Regions from separate parts of the Streptomyces avidinii genome, predicted to be linked through region 2. Evidence: riboswitches for the same ligand, from Rfam matches in the RefSeq annotation. Region 2 holds a riboswitch; the other holds the start of a gene.
The links. A riboswitch is a leader RNA that binds a small molecule or an ion and turns the genes downstream of it on or off. The one in region 2 is predicted to bind guanidine.

Region 1 (7,435 bases), 4.2 Mb from region 2:
CTGGCCGCCGGCGCGGCACTGCCGCTCGCCGCGGCGGGGCGGGCGTACTCCGCCGCCACACCGGACATCATCGGTTGCGCCGCCTGGGGTGCGCGGGCGGCGTCCGAACCCGTCGTCGTCCTCGCCAACGGTCCGGAGCGGATCGTCGTCCACCACACCGCGACGGCGAACGTGACGGACTACTCGAAGCAGCGCGCCGTCGCCCTCGCCCGCGCGATCCAGACGTACCACATGGACGCGCAGGGCTGGATCGACACGGGTCAGCATTTCACCGTCAGCCGCGGGGCCTTCGTACTGGAGGGGCGCCACAACAGCCTGGCGGAGCTGCGCACCGGTACCCGCCAGGTGCGGGCGGCGCACTGCGTCGGCCAGAACACGGTGTCGATCGGCATCGAGAACGAGGGCACCTACACCTCGCAGGTCCCGCCGGCGGCGCAGTACGCGGCGCTGGCGGATCTGTGCGCCCACATCTGCGGCCAGTACGGCCTGCCCGCGTCGGAGATCTACGGCCATCGCGACTTCAACGCCACCTCCTGCCCCGGTGACCGCCTTTACGCCCTGCTCCCGTCGCTCCGCAAGGATGTCGCCGCCCGCCTCGGCACGCCGGTGCCGGACCCGGAGGAGGCCGCCGATCCCATCGGGGACCTCGTCCGCCAGACCACCGGTCGGCCGGCCCCGACGTACGCGGAATACCTCCCGGCAGGTCTGCTGCCCTGATGGTCCGCCCCCCTCCGGACGGGGGTGCTTGTCCGTCAAACGAACACGTCCGGTTGTTCGTTTCCGCGGCTGTGCGCCGCCTCGGGCCCGGATAGCGTCGGGCCCGGGTGGTCGCCGACGGAGGTCCACCCGTGGATCGACGGAAGGACCGAGATGAACCTGCCGGCCGGCCGCGGTCCGCACAGCGTCACGGTCGTCACACGCATCGACTCCAGCGTCGTCACCGTCACCGGTGACCTCGACCTCGACCATGTCGACGCGTTGAACAGCGTGCTCCTGGTGGCGTGCTCCGATCCCGGCGCTCCGGAGCGGGTGGTCGTCGACCTCACGCGGCTGGCGTTCTGCGACTCCGCCGGTCTCAACGCCCTGCTGCGCGCACGCCTGTTGTGCGAGTCGAACGGGCGCACCCTGATCCTCGCCGACCCCGGCCCGCAGTTCTTGCGCCTGCTGTCCATCACGGGCGCCGACCTGCTGTTCAACATCAGCGCCCCCGATACGGGCGAGACGGGCTACGGGCCCACCCGCGCGGCGCCCTGACCGCGGCCGGTCGGGTCAGCGGCGTCCGCCGGTTCTGAGGGTGACGGAGGGCGCCACGCCGTACGCCTGACGGTAGGCGGCGGCGAAGCGGCCCTGGTGGGCGAAGCCCCACCGCCCGGCGACGGCGGCGACGGTCGTGGTGCCGGACGGCTCGGCGGCGCGGAGTTCGGCGTGGGCGCGGTCCAGCCGGACGCGCCGGAGGTGGCCGAGCGGCGTGGTGCCGGCGTGGCGGGTGAAGGCGTACTGGACCGCACGCGGCGTGACCGGGACGGAGGCGGCGATGTCGGCGAGCGTGATGTCCCGGTGGGCGTTGGCCTCGATGAACGAGACGGCGCGGCGCAGGGTGTCGCTGTGCGCGTCGCGTGTGTCCCGCGGGGTGGCCCTGTCCGACCGGGCGCTGTTCGGCAGCGTCTTGAGCACCGTGGCCGCCAGGTGCTGGACGGCGGTGGACACCAGCAGTCCGCCTTCGTCGTCGTCGCAAGCGGCGGATTCGTCGAGGACGTGGTCGCGGAGATAGGCGACGGCGGCGCCGAGCCGCCTGTTCTCGGCCGGACCGACCGGCCGGGCCCCGGTGATCCGCACGCCCTTGTCCCCCGGCAGGGAGGCGACCCGGTTCAGCAGCCGGGGGTCGAACATCGTGATCGTGTACCGGGCTGCGTGGACCTGTCCCGCATAAGGCCGGTCGTGAGGTGCGAGGAGGAAGGTCTCGCCGGGACCGAAGATCTCCTCGCGGCCGCCGGTGGTGTCCACGATGCTGCCGCTGTGCATCGTGACCAGGCACACCTTGCCCAGGCAGCCCGCGTCGTAGCCCATCGTGTAGCCGAACGACAGACGGTCCACGCTGAGCCCGCCGACCTCTGTACGGGAGATCCGCGCCCGGGTGTCGCAGGGGCGTCCGCCGATCTGCATGGGGGTGTAGGCCGCGGACAGGAAGGCCTCGGTGGCCTCGAGGTTCCCGCTGTCGAAGAAGAGCTGCGTCATCAGGGGCCTCCCTCACCGCTCTGTTCGGCGTGGCCTGCCGACACCGTCCGCTTCTCAGTATGCCGTGGTCCGCGCGGGAGGGTCGGGCAAGATCCGAAAGAGACGGCCTACAGCCGCCAGTACGTACCGGTGCGGGAATCGACGTGCACCACGTGGCGGCCGAGGCGCACCACGTGGTGGTCCGGGCCCGACCAGGAGCCGCAGGCGCCGTCGTCGGCGGGCAGCGGGGTCCAGACCTCCAGGAAGGTGGAGCCGTCGGGGTTGGTGCCCCTCTCGACGAGGTTCGCACCGTCCCACCGGAAGGTGCCGGCGTCCTCGCCGGGCTCGCCCGTGAGGTGGTGGAAGTGCACCTGGGAGCCGTCGAAGGACGTCGTGCCGGCGAAGCCCCGGCTGTCGGCGTAGTACGACCCGGCCTGCAGCCACACCACTTCGCGGTCCTCGACGAGGGGTCCGCCGTTGCGGCTGATGCCGCGCCGCAGCCAGGCTCCGTGCTCGGGCACCGGGACGCCGGGGCCGTCCGGGAGGTCTCCGGAGTGCCCCGCGGACCCCGGTTCAGGCGCGGTCATCGCCGACCGGCCCGTCCACGTCCCCGTCCCCGTCCACGTCCCCATCCACGTCCCCGTCCAGGTTCAGGTCCACGGCCAGGAGCGTCAGCGGTACGTTGCCGCGTACGGCCTGCGAGTACGGGCAGACCGCGTCGGCCCGGTGCAGCAGGGGCTGGAGGTCCGCCGCCCGCCACCCGGGCAGGCCGACGGTGAGCGTCACCGCGAGGCCGTAGCCCGCGGGTGTGTCCGTGGTGCCGAGTTGCACCTCGCAGGCCACGCGTGCGGCGGAGGCGTCCGCCCCGAACTCGGCGGCGACCTCCGCGAGGGCGGAGGTGAAGCATGCGGCGAAACCGGCCGCGAACAGCTGCTCGGGGTTGGTGGTACCGGGCACCTTCTTGCGCGGCGGGGCGAGGTGGACGTCCAGACGTCCGTCGTCCGTGCGGACGGATCCGGTACGGCCCCCGGCGGCGTGCGCGGTCGTCCGGTACAGGCTGCGGGTGAGTGGCACGGTCATCGCGTTCGGCCCATCTTGCTCGACGAGGACGCTGCCCGGGTGCGGACAGCGGTCGGCGCTGCTCGTGCAGCACCTCGCGCGTCGTCGTGCGTAACCGGGTACGGCGCATCTCGTCCGGGGCCCAGGACAGGCCGCCGGACAATCTAGCAACGCGGGCCGCCGTCCGGGGCGCCCCGCGCGGTGAAGTTCCTCACCCGCTGCCGGCAGCCGGACCGGGGGTACGCACGCTGGATCGCCGGGCCGCTGGAACGCGGCCTGTTCGGCGGCGCCGGGCGGTCGGGCAGACCCCGGCGGCGCATCGAGGTGTTCCGCTGCCCGCACTGCGGCCACCTGGAGCTCTTCGCGACCGAGTCCGTCTGACGACCGGCCGCCGGGCCGCGGTGGTCACCCCGTGGCCCGGCCCGGCCGTACGCGCCCGTACGTGCGCCCGCGCGCCTCCGCACGCCCCCGCACGAGGGATGACCGCGGGCCGTCGCCCCACGACCGTGACCGTCATCACGTCATCACCGCAGTCCGGAACAACTCACTGGTCACGGGGGAACGATGGGACGACGCTGGCTGGTCACGGGATGCTCCTCCGGCCTGACGGTTACCGCGCGTGGTGCTGGATGCCCCGCTGTCCCGGTACCCGTGCCGACCGGGGAGCGCCCGAGCGGCGGTGGTCGGCACGCTGTCGGCGGCCCGGGAAGGGGTTGCGCCGTACGTTGGCGCTGGGGGCCGCGATCAGCAGGCCGACAAGTACCAGGACCGCGACGAGGATGAGCACGGTAACGAGGTTCATGTTCCTGCCTTCCGTCGGTAATTGACTGCCTGTTACTACATCTTGTTACCGAAATCCGGGTCGTTAAACACAGAGGGTGACTGAATGCGCAGCCGTAGTTCATGAGCAATATTCGGCGGAGCCCGTCCGATGCCACCGGGTAACATCCCCGGATGCCGAAGACGATCAAGATGCTGAGCCCGGAAGCCGGCCGGACCGTCACCGCGGGGCTGCGCGGGTACGACGCGGACGCCCTCGCGAAGTGCGTGGCCGACGCGGCGCAGCCGTGGTGGCGCCGGCGAGCCTGCGTCGAGGCACTGGCCGGACGGGTGCCGGAGCGGCGCGTGGCCGACCTGATCGCGCGTGTCTACGACACCGGTGATGTGAGCGAAGTGCGCATCGCGCTGCTGAAACTGCTCGCGGACCGCCCTGAGCTGCTGCCCTGGCTGCGGCACGAGGACCGGCACCAGGACAGTTCGTACGGCATGGCCGAGGCGGTCCTGGGGGCCCGCGGAGCGCTCGGAGACCTTTCGGCGGCGGGGGCCTTGTCGGCGCTCGCCTTCGGCCCTTGGCGTCACCGGCGGGAGATCGGCGAGGCGGGGCTCGACCGACTGGCCGCCCGGTACGGGGCCGAGGCGGTGCTGGCCGAACTCGACGAGGGCCGCCCGGAGGACCGCTCCAGCGGCGTCCGGATGCGCCACCACGCCGGCGAGGACGTCACCGATGCGCTCGCGGACCCCGACCGCACGGTCGCGTACCGCGCCCAGGAGTTCCTGACCGACCCCGAGCGGCTGCGCGGCTACCTCGCCGGGGCGCCGACCGAGGAGGCGAAGCTGTGGGCGGTGTACGCGCTGTACCGGATGACCGATGACGTCGCCGAGACCCGGCGGCTGTACGAGGAGTCGGGCCGGCCCCGCGTCGAGGTGACCGGCCTGGACGAGGAGTTGAGGGCGGCCATCGTCCACGAGTACGGGCAGTGGTGCGAGGAGCGGAGCGATCCGCGGTGGCGGATCGAAGCCCTGTGCGCGGAGCGGCCGCCCGCTTCCGACCCGGCCGAGCGGCTGCTGCGGGCCACGGCCGCGCTCACCGCCGCGGGCCTCGCGCCGAAGCCGCCGGTCTCCTGCGGGGACGCCAACCAGCAGGGGGACGGTACGTACGACGTCATCGGTTACGGCGAGGGCGACGGCGAGGTGTGGATCAGCACGCTCGGCCGGTTCGCCGCCGACTGGAACGAGGATCCGGACGTGCGCCGCGCCCTCGAATCGGCCGGGTTCCGCTGGATCGACGATGCCGTCGGCTCGATCCGGGTCACCGGCCTCGGGGTGTACTACTTCGGCAGCCGCGACCCGTTGGACGTCCGCACACTGCTGTTCTACTGGCAGGACTGAACCGCGTTCCCCGTCGGCAGGCGCCCTGCCGCAACGGTTGCGTTCCGCTCTATGATCGCTGCTCCGCGTACGAGGGGGGCTGGTATGGGGGCAGGCGGGGCGGCATCGCAGCGGGCGCAGGACGCGCGGCGGCAGGAGCGGTTACTCCGGGAGCAGTGGCAGGCCGGCCGTCGGCAGGCCCTGCGGTGGGACGCGGTCGGCGAGGACGAACAGCGGGTCCTCGCGCAGCTGTTGGTACTGACCGCGCGCGGGTGGCGGTTGCTCGTCGACCGGCACTGGTCCCGGACGCGGACCGCCGACGCGGACATGCTGCTGGTGGGGCCCGGCGGTGTCTTCGTCCTCCAGGTCACGGCCGGCGGCGAGCCGGGGGACGGACGGGCGGCGGGGCTGCTCACCGCCACCAAGGCTGCCGAGAGCGCGGTGGCGTCCCTGGGCATGTCGCCGGTGGCGGTCCAGCCGCTCGTGGTGTTCGCCGGGCAGCGCCGCGACGCGAGCCTCGGCCGGATACGGCTCCTGGGCGAACACGAGATCGGCCCCGTGCTGCTGTCCCAGCGGCACAGGCTGCGGGTCGAGTCGGTCCGGGCGATCGCCGATCACCTGGAGCGGGTGTTCCCGGACTACGCGGGCTCGGCGGTCGACCGGCAGACCCCGCCGGTGCCCGAGGGCCACCGACCGAGCTCCCCGGACGGGCTGTTCGACCTGGAAGGGCTGCGCGATGCAGCCCTGAAGGGTGCCCTGCAGGCGCCGATCGAGCAGTGGATGACCTTCCTCCACCCCGATCAGGTGGCACTGGTACGACGCAACTGGTCGGGCCCGGCACGCATCAGCGGACCGGCCGGCACCGGCAAGACGGTCGTCGCCCTGCACCGTGCGGCCCACCTGGCCAGGCGGACGACCGGCCGCATCCTGTACGTCACCTTCGCCAACAACCTGCCCCGTGTGCAGAGCACCTTCCTCAAGGCCATGGCTCCCGCCGTTGCCGACCGGGTGGACTTCCGCAGCCTGCACTCCTGGGCACAGGAATTCCTGCAGGAGCGCGGCGTACCGGTCCGGTTGCACGGGGACAAGGCCGAGACCGCCTTCAGCCTCGCCTGGAAACACGTCGGCCGCGAGAGCCGACTTGCCGAGCTCGACCCCGCCCCCGCCTATTGGCACGAAGAGATCGACTACGTCATCAAGGGGCGAGGCCTCACCCGTTTCGAGGAGTACGCGATCGTCCCCAGGCGACGGCGGAGGGCGAGCCTCCACCGTACGCACCGGCGGTCGGTGTGGGAGCTGTACGAGGCGTACGAATCGCTGCGCGGCGAGCGCGGCGTCCACGACTTCAACGACGTCCTCTCCCTCGCCCTGGCCGAGGCGTCACGCGGCCGCGAGCGGCCGCCGTACTCGGCCGTCATCGTGGACGAGGTCCAGGACCTCACGCTCGTCGGGGTGCGTCTCCTGCACGCGCTCGTCGGTGACGTGCCCAACGGTCTGCTGCTCGTCGGCGACGGCCAGCAGACGGTGTACCCGGGCGGCTTCCGCCTCACCGATGCGGGCATCGACATCCGCGGCGACCGCGGACAGGTGCTGCGCACCAACTACCGCAACAGCAAGCAGATCCTGGACGCGGCCCTCACCGTCGTGGCCGACGACGCCTTCGAGGACCTCGACGGCGAGCGCACCCCCGGCCGCCGCGATGTCGACCTCACCTACCACGACGGGGACGTCGTACGCGTCACCAGGCCCACGGTGGACGCCCACGACCGGGAGCTCCTGGGCGCCCTGCGTTCCCTGCCCGACGGTGCGCTCGCCGACACCGCCCTGCTGTGCCCCTCGCTGCGCGCCACCGGCCACTACCAGCGGTTGCTCACCCAGGCGGGGCTCCCGGTGTGCCAGCTGGAGCACTACGACGGCCGTGCGGTGAACGCGGTGAAGCTGGGCACCTATCGCAGGGCCAAGGGTCTGGAGTTCAAGAACGTCTTCCTGCCCCGGCACGACGAGGTGTTCGCGA
Region 2 (7,435 bases):
AGCCCCTGCCCGATGCGGCCCAGCCGGCGCAGCGCGAAGCGGTCCGCAGCGACCTGCGCGAGGACCGGGACGGGGCGCACCAGCATCGTGTCGAGCGAGCCGTCGCGGATCCGGGCGCCGATCCGGTCGGTGTTCCCCAGCAGCATGTCCGCCAGGCCCAGGGAGGCCGAGCAGGAGCCGTACAGCAGGGCGATCTCGGGCAGCGTGAAACCGCCGAGGGCGTCCACGTGGGAGAACATGATGTAGATCGCGACGAAGTCCAGCAGGGTGATCGCCGCGTGCCCGACGGTCGTCAGGACGAAGGACGTCCGGTACGTCATCGTGGAGCGGATCCACATGCCCACGATCAGCCGGTAGCCGCGCAGCCCCTCCCGGACCGGGCCGCCGCGCCGCACCCGCCCCTCCATCGGCACAGGGCCGACGTCCACGGCGAACCCCCGCGGCCTCGCCGGTACCGCCTGCACCTCCGTCTCCACCCCCACCTCCGCCTCAGCCACCCTGGACCACCACCTTCCGCGTCGCGGCCGACTGCAACAGCCGCCCCGTTCCCAGCAGTACGAGCGCCCACCCGGCCTGGAAGCCCAGCGCCCCGGCCGCGCCCCCGGCCCCCGCGTGCTTGCCCAGCAGGACGTCCAGCGGAACCTGGAGCATCGCCGACCACGGCAGGGCCCGGACGAACTCGCCGAAGCCGCCCGGGAAGACGGTCAGCGGCAGCAGCATCCCGGAGAAGAAGATCGAGGTGACGGTGGCCATGATGTTGACGCCCGCCCCGTCCATCAGCCAGAACGCCACCAGCCCGACCATGTAGCGCAGCGCGAAGCTCACCACCAGGGCGAGCAGCACGGACACCAGGAACAGCAGCCAGCGCAGCGGATCGACGGGCAGCGCCAGCGGGAACGCGAGCGCCCCCGCCACCAGCGGCACCACGCCGCGGCCCAGCAACTGGAAGCCCGCCCGGCCCAGATCGGCCGCGAGCCACCACATCTGGAGGTCCGCCGGCCGGTACAGGTCGACGGCGATGTCGCCCGTCCGGATCCGCTCCTGGAGCTCCTCCTGGAACCCGCCGCCGATCAGGGCACCGGCGGCCAGCAGCGATTGGCTCACCCAGACGAAGGTCAGCGCCTGTGCCTGGTCGTAGCCGCCGAGTCCGGGACGCTCGTCCCACAGCGCGATGTACGTGTACGCGACGATGAACCCGAACACGGTATTGGTGAACACCCCGGCCGCTGTCGCCGTCCCGTAGGTGGCGTACCGCCTGAATCCGCCTGCCGCGACCGCCAGGTAGAGACGCACTCTCCGGCGCACCGTATCCCTCCGTTTCCCAGGTCGTTCCTACGTCGGCCAAAGCGCGCGAGCTTAGTGCGGAGGGGCGAGCCACGCGACCGATTTATGCCCGTCCGGAGCGGAATCAGCGGCCATCGGGTAGACACCATGAGGTACAGAAGTGGATATTTCGAACGGCGTCGAGGAGTCCTGGAGATGAGCGACCAGTCACCACCCCCGGGCTGGACCCCTCGCGACCCCGACACCCCGCCCGGCGCACCCCACGACGTCCCGCAGCCGCGGGCGCACGACCAGGACCGGAAGCGGCCGCCGCACCCGCCCGGCCGGAGCGGGAAACCCCGGCGCCCGAGGACCGGCTGGCGCCGCGCCGTCCCCACCTGGCGCATGGTCCTGGGCGGCCTCCTGCTCCTCGCCCTGCTGATCGGCGGCGCCCTCGTGGCCGGCTACCTGCTGGTCGACATCCCGCCGGCCAACGCCGCCGCCACCGCGCAGTCCAACGTCTACCTCTACTCCGACGGCTCCCTGATCGCGCGCGACGGCGAGGTCAACCGCGTCAACGTGCCCCTCACGCAGGTCCCACGGACCGTGCAGGAGGCCGTACTGGCCGCCGAGGACCGGGACTTCTACTCCGAACGGGCGGTCGACCCCAAGGCGATGGTCCGCGCCGCCTGGAACACCGCGACCGGCAAGGGCACCCAGTCCGGCTCGACGATCACCCAGCAGTACGTCAAGAACTACTACTTGGGCCAGGAACAGACGATCAAACGCAAGGTCAAGGAGTTCTTCATCGCGATCAAACTCGGTCGCGAGAAGTCGAAGGACTACATCCTCGAGGGCTACCTGAACACCAGTTACTTCGGCCGCAACGCCTACGGCATCCAGGCCGCCGCCCAGGCCTACTACGGCAAGGACGTCAACAAGCTCACCATCGCCGAGGGCGCCTACCTCGCCACCCTCCTCAACTCCCCCAGCGCCTTCGACGTCGTCTCACACCCCCAGAGCCGCCCGCGCGCCCTCGCCCGCTGGAACTACGTACTCGACGGCATGGTCAAGAAGCGGTGGCTGCACGCCGCCGACCGCGCGACAACCACGTTCCCGGAACCGGGCAAGGTCCGCGCGGCCGCCGGACTGTCCGGCCAGCGCGGCTACCTCGTCGAAGCGATCAAGGACTACGTCGTCGACAACAAGATCCTCGGCGACAAGACCCTCGCCGAGGGCGGCTACCGCATCTCCACCACCGTCGACAAGCGCCGCCAGACCGCCCTCGTCGACGCCGTCGACCAACAGCTGGTCAGCAAGCTCGAACCCGACACGCGCAAGGCCGACCGCCTGGTCCGGGCCGGCGGGGTCTCCATCGACCCGGCCACCGGCAAGGTCGTCGCCATGTACGGCGGCATCGACTACACCAAGCAGTACGTCAACAACGCGACCCGGCACGACTACCAGGTCGCCTCCACCTTCAAGCCGTTCGTCTTCGCCGCCGCCGCCGAGAACGGCTCCCGCACCCAGGACGGCCGCCGGATCACCCCGAACACGATCTACAACGGCGACAACAAGCGCCCCGTCGTCGGCGGCCGGATCCGTTTCGCCCCCGAGAACGAGGGCCAGGTCTCCTACGGCAACATCACCGTCAACACCGCCACCGACCTCTCCGTCAACGCCGTGTACGCACAGATGGCGGTCGACGTCGGCACCGGCACGGTCAGGCAGACCGCCATCGACCTCGGCATCCCCGAGAACACCCCGAACTTCGTATCCGGCCCCGCCATGGCACTCGGCACCCTCCAGGCCGGCGTCGTGGACATGGCCCAGGCCTACGCCACCCTCGCCGACCACGGCCGACGCACCCCCTACACCTTCGTCGAAAAGATCACCAAGGGCGGCGACACGATCGGCCTCCCCCCGCGCACCCCCACCCAGGCCATCAGCCGCGAAGCCGCCGACACCACCACATCCATGCTGGTCAGCGTCGTGGACAACGGCACCGGTACGGCCGCCCTCGCCGCCGGCCACCCGGCCGCCGGCAAGACCGGCACCGGCGAACTGGACCGCTCGGCCTGGTTCGCGGCCTACACCCCCGAGCTCGTCACCGTGATCGCGATGATGGGCCAGGACCCGGACACCGGAACCCTGCAATCCCTCTACGGCGCCCTCGGCGAGCCCCGCATCGGCGGCGGCGGATACCCGGCCCGGATCTGGGCCGCGTACACGAAGACCGCCCTGGAGGGCACCGACCCCGTCGACTTCGACCTGGAACTCCAGCCCGGAGCCGCACAGCCCCCGCCGCCGACCGGCCCCGAGTCCGAACCGCCCCGGGAAACCCCCGGCGAACCCACGCCCAGCACCCCGGAACGCCCGACCCGGCCCACCCCCTCGAACGGGACCGGCGGCCGCAACCAGGGCGGACAGAACAACGGCGGCCAGAACCAGGGCGGCCAGGACAACGGCGGCCGCACGAACGGCGGCCGGGACAACGGCGGTCAGGGCAACGGCGGCCAGGACAACGGCGGCACCACCCAGGGCGGCGACCAGGGCGGCACCACCCAGGGCACGGAGGGCAGCGCCCGGGGCAGCACACAAGGAACCGACAGCGACCCGGCGGAGGGCCTGCGACCGCCGTCGGCATTCCTCGAATAGGCCGCCAGAACTCGCCGATCAGGTCAGTGACCGGAGGTCACCTTCAACCCCACGACGGCGACCAGCAGCAGACAGATGAAGAAGATCCGGGCGGCGGTGACGGGCTCACCCAGCACCGCCATACCGAGCACGGCAGCACCGGCGGCGCCGATGCCCACCCACACCCCGTACGCCGTCCCGATGGGCAGGGTCTTCGCGGCGTAGGACAGCAGCACCATGCTCGCGACGATCCCGGCGCCCGTGAACACACTGGGCCACAGCCGGGTGAAACCTTCGGTGAACTTCATGCCGATCGACCAGCCGACCTCGATCAGACCGGCGACGAGAAGAAGAACCCATGCCATGACGGCACCTCCGAGACATCGAGCGATACGGGGTGCGTCGTCTTGTCGTACCCGGTACGGCGCGTCTCGTCGGGTTCTCCTCCACCGTAGCAAAAGGCAGCCAAAAGGGCCGGTGACCTGCGCCACCAGCCCTTTCACCGCTCCTGTGAGAGCCGCAGACCTACAGATACAGCCCGGTCGAGTCCTCAGACCCCTCCAGCCGCTCCGCGGCCACGGCGTGCAGGTCCCGCTCGCGCATCAGCACGTACGTCGCTCCCCGCACCTCGACCTCGGCACGGTCCTCGGGGTCGTACAGCACCCGGTCACCGGGCTCGACCGTCCGTACGTTCTGCCCGACCGCGACCACCTCGGCCCAGGCCAGCCGCTTGCCCACCGCGGCCGTCGCGGGAATCAGGATGCCGCCGCCCGAGCGGCGCTCGCCCTCCGGCAGATCGGACTTCACGAGCACGCGGTCGTGCAGCATGCGGATGGGCAGCTTGTCGTGGGTGGTGTTCTCGCTCACGCCCCGAACCTACCTGTCCCTACCCGCCCCGTACCGCTCAGGGTCATCCGCGCCTGCGGCGCGCCGACACCACGAGCAGCCCGACCAGACCCACCGCGACCAGGGCGACGGGCACGATCCGGTCGACGCGCGGGGCCCCGTCGTCGTGGCGCAGGCCGTCCTTCAGATCGGTCACGATCCGGTTCACCGTGGCGAAGGCCCGCCCGGCGGTGTGGTCGACGGTCGAAGCGACCCGTGCCTTCGCGTCCCCGATGATCGTCTTCGGGTGCATGCGCACGCCGATCTCGTCGAGCGTCTCGGCGAGCTGCTCGCGGCGGCGGACGATGTCCGCCTCGATCTGTGCGGGGGTCCTGGCTTCCGACACCGCGCTGCCTCCGTCGTCGTGGTCCTGTGGGGCGTAGTCCGCCATGAACAGTCTGTCAGCTTAGTCTCATGGCATACCGATCCCCTCCCGAGGAGAGTGTCAACGATGAGCGAGCGGCTCCAGCCGGGCGACACCGCCCCCGCCTTCACCCTGCCCGACGCGGACGGCAACGAGGTCTCGCTCGCCGACCACAAGGGCCGCAAGGTGATCGTCTACTTCTACCCGTCCGCGCTGACGCCGGGCTGCACGAAGCAGGCCTGCGACTTCACGGACAACTTGTCCTTCCTGACGGGACACGGCTACGACGTCATCGGCGTGTCCCCGGACAAGCCGGAGAAGCTGGCGAAGTTCCGCGAGAAGGAGGACCTGAAGGTCACCCTGGTCAGCGACCCGGAGAAGGAGACGCTGACGGCGTACGGCGCGTACGGCGAGAAGAAGCTGTACGGCAAGACGGTCACCGGGGTCATCCGCTCCACGGTGGTCGTCGACGAGGACGGCAAGGTCGAGCACGCCTTTTACAACGTCAAGGCGACGGGCCACGTAGCCAAGATCATCAAAGACCTGGGCCTCTGACCCCACCCCGCCCCCGGAAGCAACGGCCCGCACCCACCCGGTGCGGGCCGTTCCGTTTATCGGACGAGACCGGCCGTAACTGCCCGCCTGTCGGTCCGTTACTCCATACGGGAGTCGCACACGCGGCCGGGAGGAGAAGGCAATGGCGGTCCGATACACCCGAGAGCTGTTGGAAGCCGCGGCTCGCGAGACGAACACGTGGGACGACGCCGTCCGATGGTGCGGCGGCACGCCGAGCAGCGGAAGCAGGCGCTATCTACGGGCGAAGATGCGGGAATCGGGGATCGACTGTTCCCACTTCCCCACGAAATGGGCGCGGCACACCGAGGAGCGGCTGCGGGAAGTCGTTTCCGGATCGACATCGATCTCAGAGGTGGTCAGCCGCCTCGGCATCAGCAACGTCGGCGGCAACCAGACGCACATCGCCCGGCGGATCTCGACCCTTTGCATCGACACATCGCACTTCGTCGCTGCCCGAAAGCCTCGCCCCAAGGGGGCTCTGGGACCGACGCTCTCCCTCAGAGATCCGCAGGACGGCAGGGTCCCCGGTGACCGCTTGCGACGGGAACTGCTGAAGGTCGGCGTTCCCGAGGAATGCGCCGAGTGCGGGGTCGGCACGCAGTGGAACGACAAACCACTTCGGCACGAGGTCGATCACATCAATGGCGAGTGGTGGGACAACCGGCGGGAAAACCTCCGGATCCTGTGCCCCAACTGCCATGCGGCCACCGACACGTACCGCGGCCGCAAGGCGAGGAGGGCCGCATGAGCGAGGTCAGGTACACCCGGGACCTGCTGAGCCGAACCGCGCCACTGGCCACCAGCCTGGTCGACCTCCTGAGGCGGCTGGACGCCCCACTGCTCGCCGGCCCCCGACGGTACGTGCGTGACAGGCTGGCTCACTACGGCATCGACACATCCCACTTCGTCGACGAGCCACTTCCCGTCCGTGTCCGGCAGCGCTACACGGAAGAGCGGCTACGGGAAGCAGCCGCCCACACGGACAGCATCACGGGCATGCTCGCCCACATGGGCGTCGAGCCGTACAACAGCGCTCACGTCCATATCGCCAAGCTCATCGAACGGTTCGGGACAGACACGTCGCACTTTCCCCGTCGAGGCATTTCGTCACGCCTCTTCGTCCACGAGGAGATCGCACCCGCGGTCGCCGGCTCGAAGAGCATGGCCGGGGTCATGCGCGCCCTCGGCCACCACCCCTTCGACGGCGCCGCACGCTCCAGAGCCAGGCGGAGCATCGAGGAATACGGGCTGTCGACAGAGCACTTCACGGGCCAGGGGCACGCCGTCGGCCGCCCTTCCCCGGCGCGCAAGTCGGCACCAGAGATCCTGAGGCGACTCGAAGTCGGCTCGTCCCGCACCAAGACCGCGACTCTGCGTCGAGCCCTGGACGACCTCGGAGTGCCACGTGTATGCACGGAGTGCGGCATCGGGGACGTGTGGCGCGGTCAGAGACTCGTCCTGGAGATCGACCACGTGAACGGTGACCGGCTGGACAACCGCCGGGAGAACCTCCGCTATTTGTGCCCCTCCTGCCACAGCCAGACGCCGACCTTCGCCAAACGATCAAGGTCGGCCATTCCATCGCAACGGACCCCCGTCGACCAGTAAGGTGGTCGCACGGGTCCGTACCCCAGCTGGCCAGAGGGCGCCGGTTTAGGTCCGGTGTGTCGTGGGTTCGAGTCCCACCGGGCCCACATCAACGGCCGGTCG

Region 1: linked by a shared signal. The riboswitch ahead of OG373_RS05935 (Ohr family peroxiredoxin) and the one ahead of OG373_RS24625 (DMT family transporter) in region 2 are both predicted to bind guanidine.

What each region holds. Positions count from the first base shown of each region.
Region 1 covers NZ_CP108863.1:1,289,182-1,296,616, reverse strand. Annotated here, with positions in the region: gene OG373_RS05955 (peptidoglycan recognition family protein) at 1-717, shown strand, start outside; gene OG373_RS05950 (STAS domain-containing protein) at 871-1,254, shown strand; gene OG373_RS05945 (AraC family transcriptional regulator) at 1,270-2,235, opposite strand; gene OG373_RS05940 (hypothetical protein) at 2,343-2,801, opposite strand; gene OG373_RS05935 (Ohr family peroxiredoxin) at 2,788-3,294, opposite strand; guanidine-III (ykkC-III) riboswitch at 3,370-3,432, opposite strand; gene OG373_RS05930 (hypothetical protein) at 3,475-3,654, shown strand; gene OG373_RS05925 (hypothetical protein) at 3,884-4,075, opposite strand; gene OG373_RS05920 (hypothetical protein) at 4,228-5,442, shown strand; gene OG373_RS05915 (UvrD-helicase domain-containing protein) at 5,527-7,435, shown strand, end outside.
Region 2 covers NZ_CP108863.1:5,489,050-5,496,484, reverse strand. Annotated here, with positions in the region: gene OG373_RS24640 (ABC transporter permease) at 1-407, opposite strand, end outside; gene OG373_RS24635 (ABC transporter permease) at 490-1,293, opposite strand; gene OG373_RS24630 (transglycosylase domain-containing protein) at 1,480-3,921, shown strand; gene OG373_RS24625 (DMT family transporter) at 3,945-4,265, opposite strand; guanidine-III (ykkC-III) riboswitch at 4,297-4,366, opposite strand; gene OG373_RS24620 (co-chaperone GroES) at 4,426-4,767, opposite strand; gene OG373_RS24615 (DUF3618 domain-containing protein) at 4,811-5,131, opposite strand; gene bcp (thioredoxin-dependent thiol peroxidase) at 5,237-5,704, shown strand; gene OG373_RS24605 (HNH endonuclease) at 5,847-6,473, shown strand; gene OG373_RS24600 (HNH endonuclease) at 6,470-7,333, shown strand; tRNA gene OG373_RS24595 (tRNA-Leu) at 7,345-7,419, shown strand.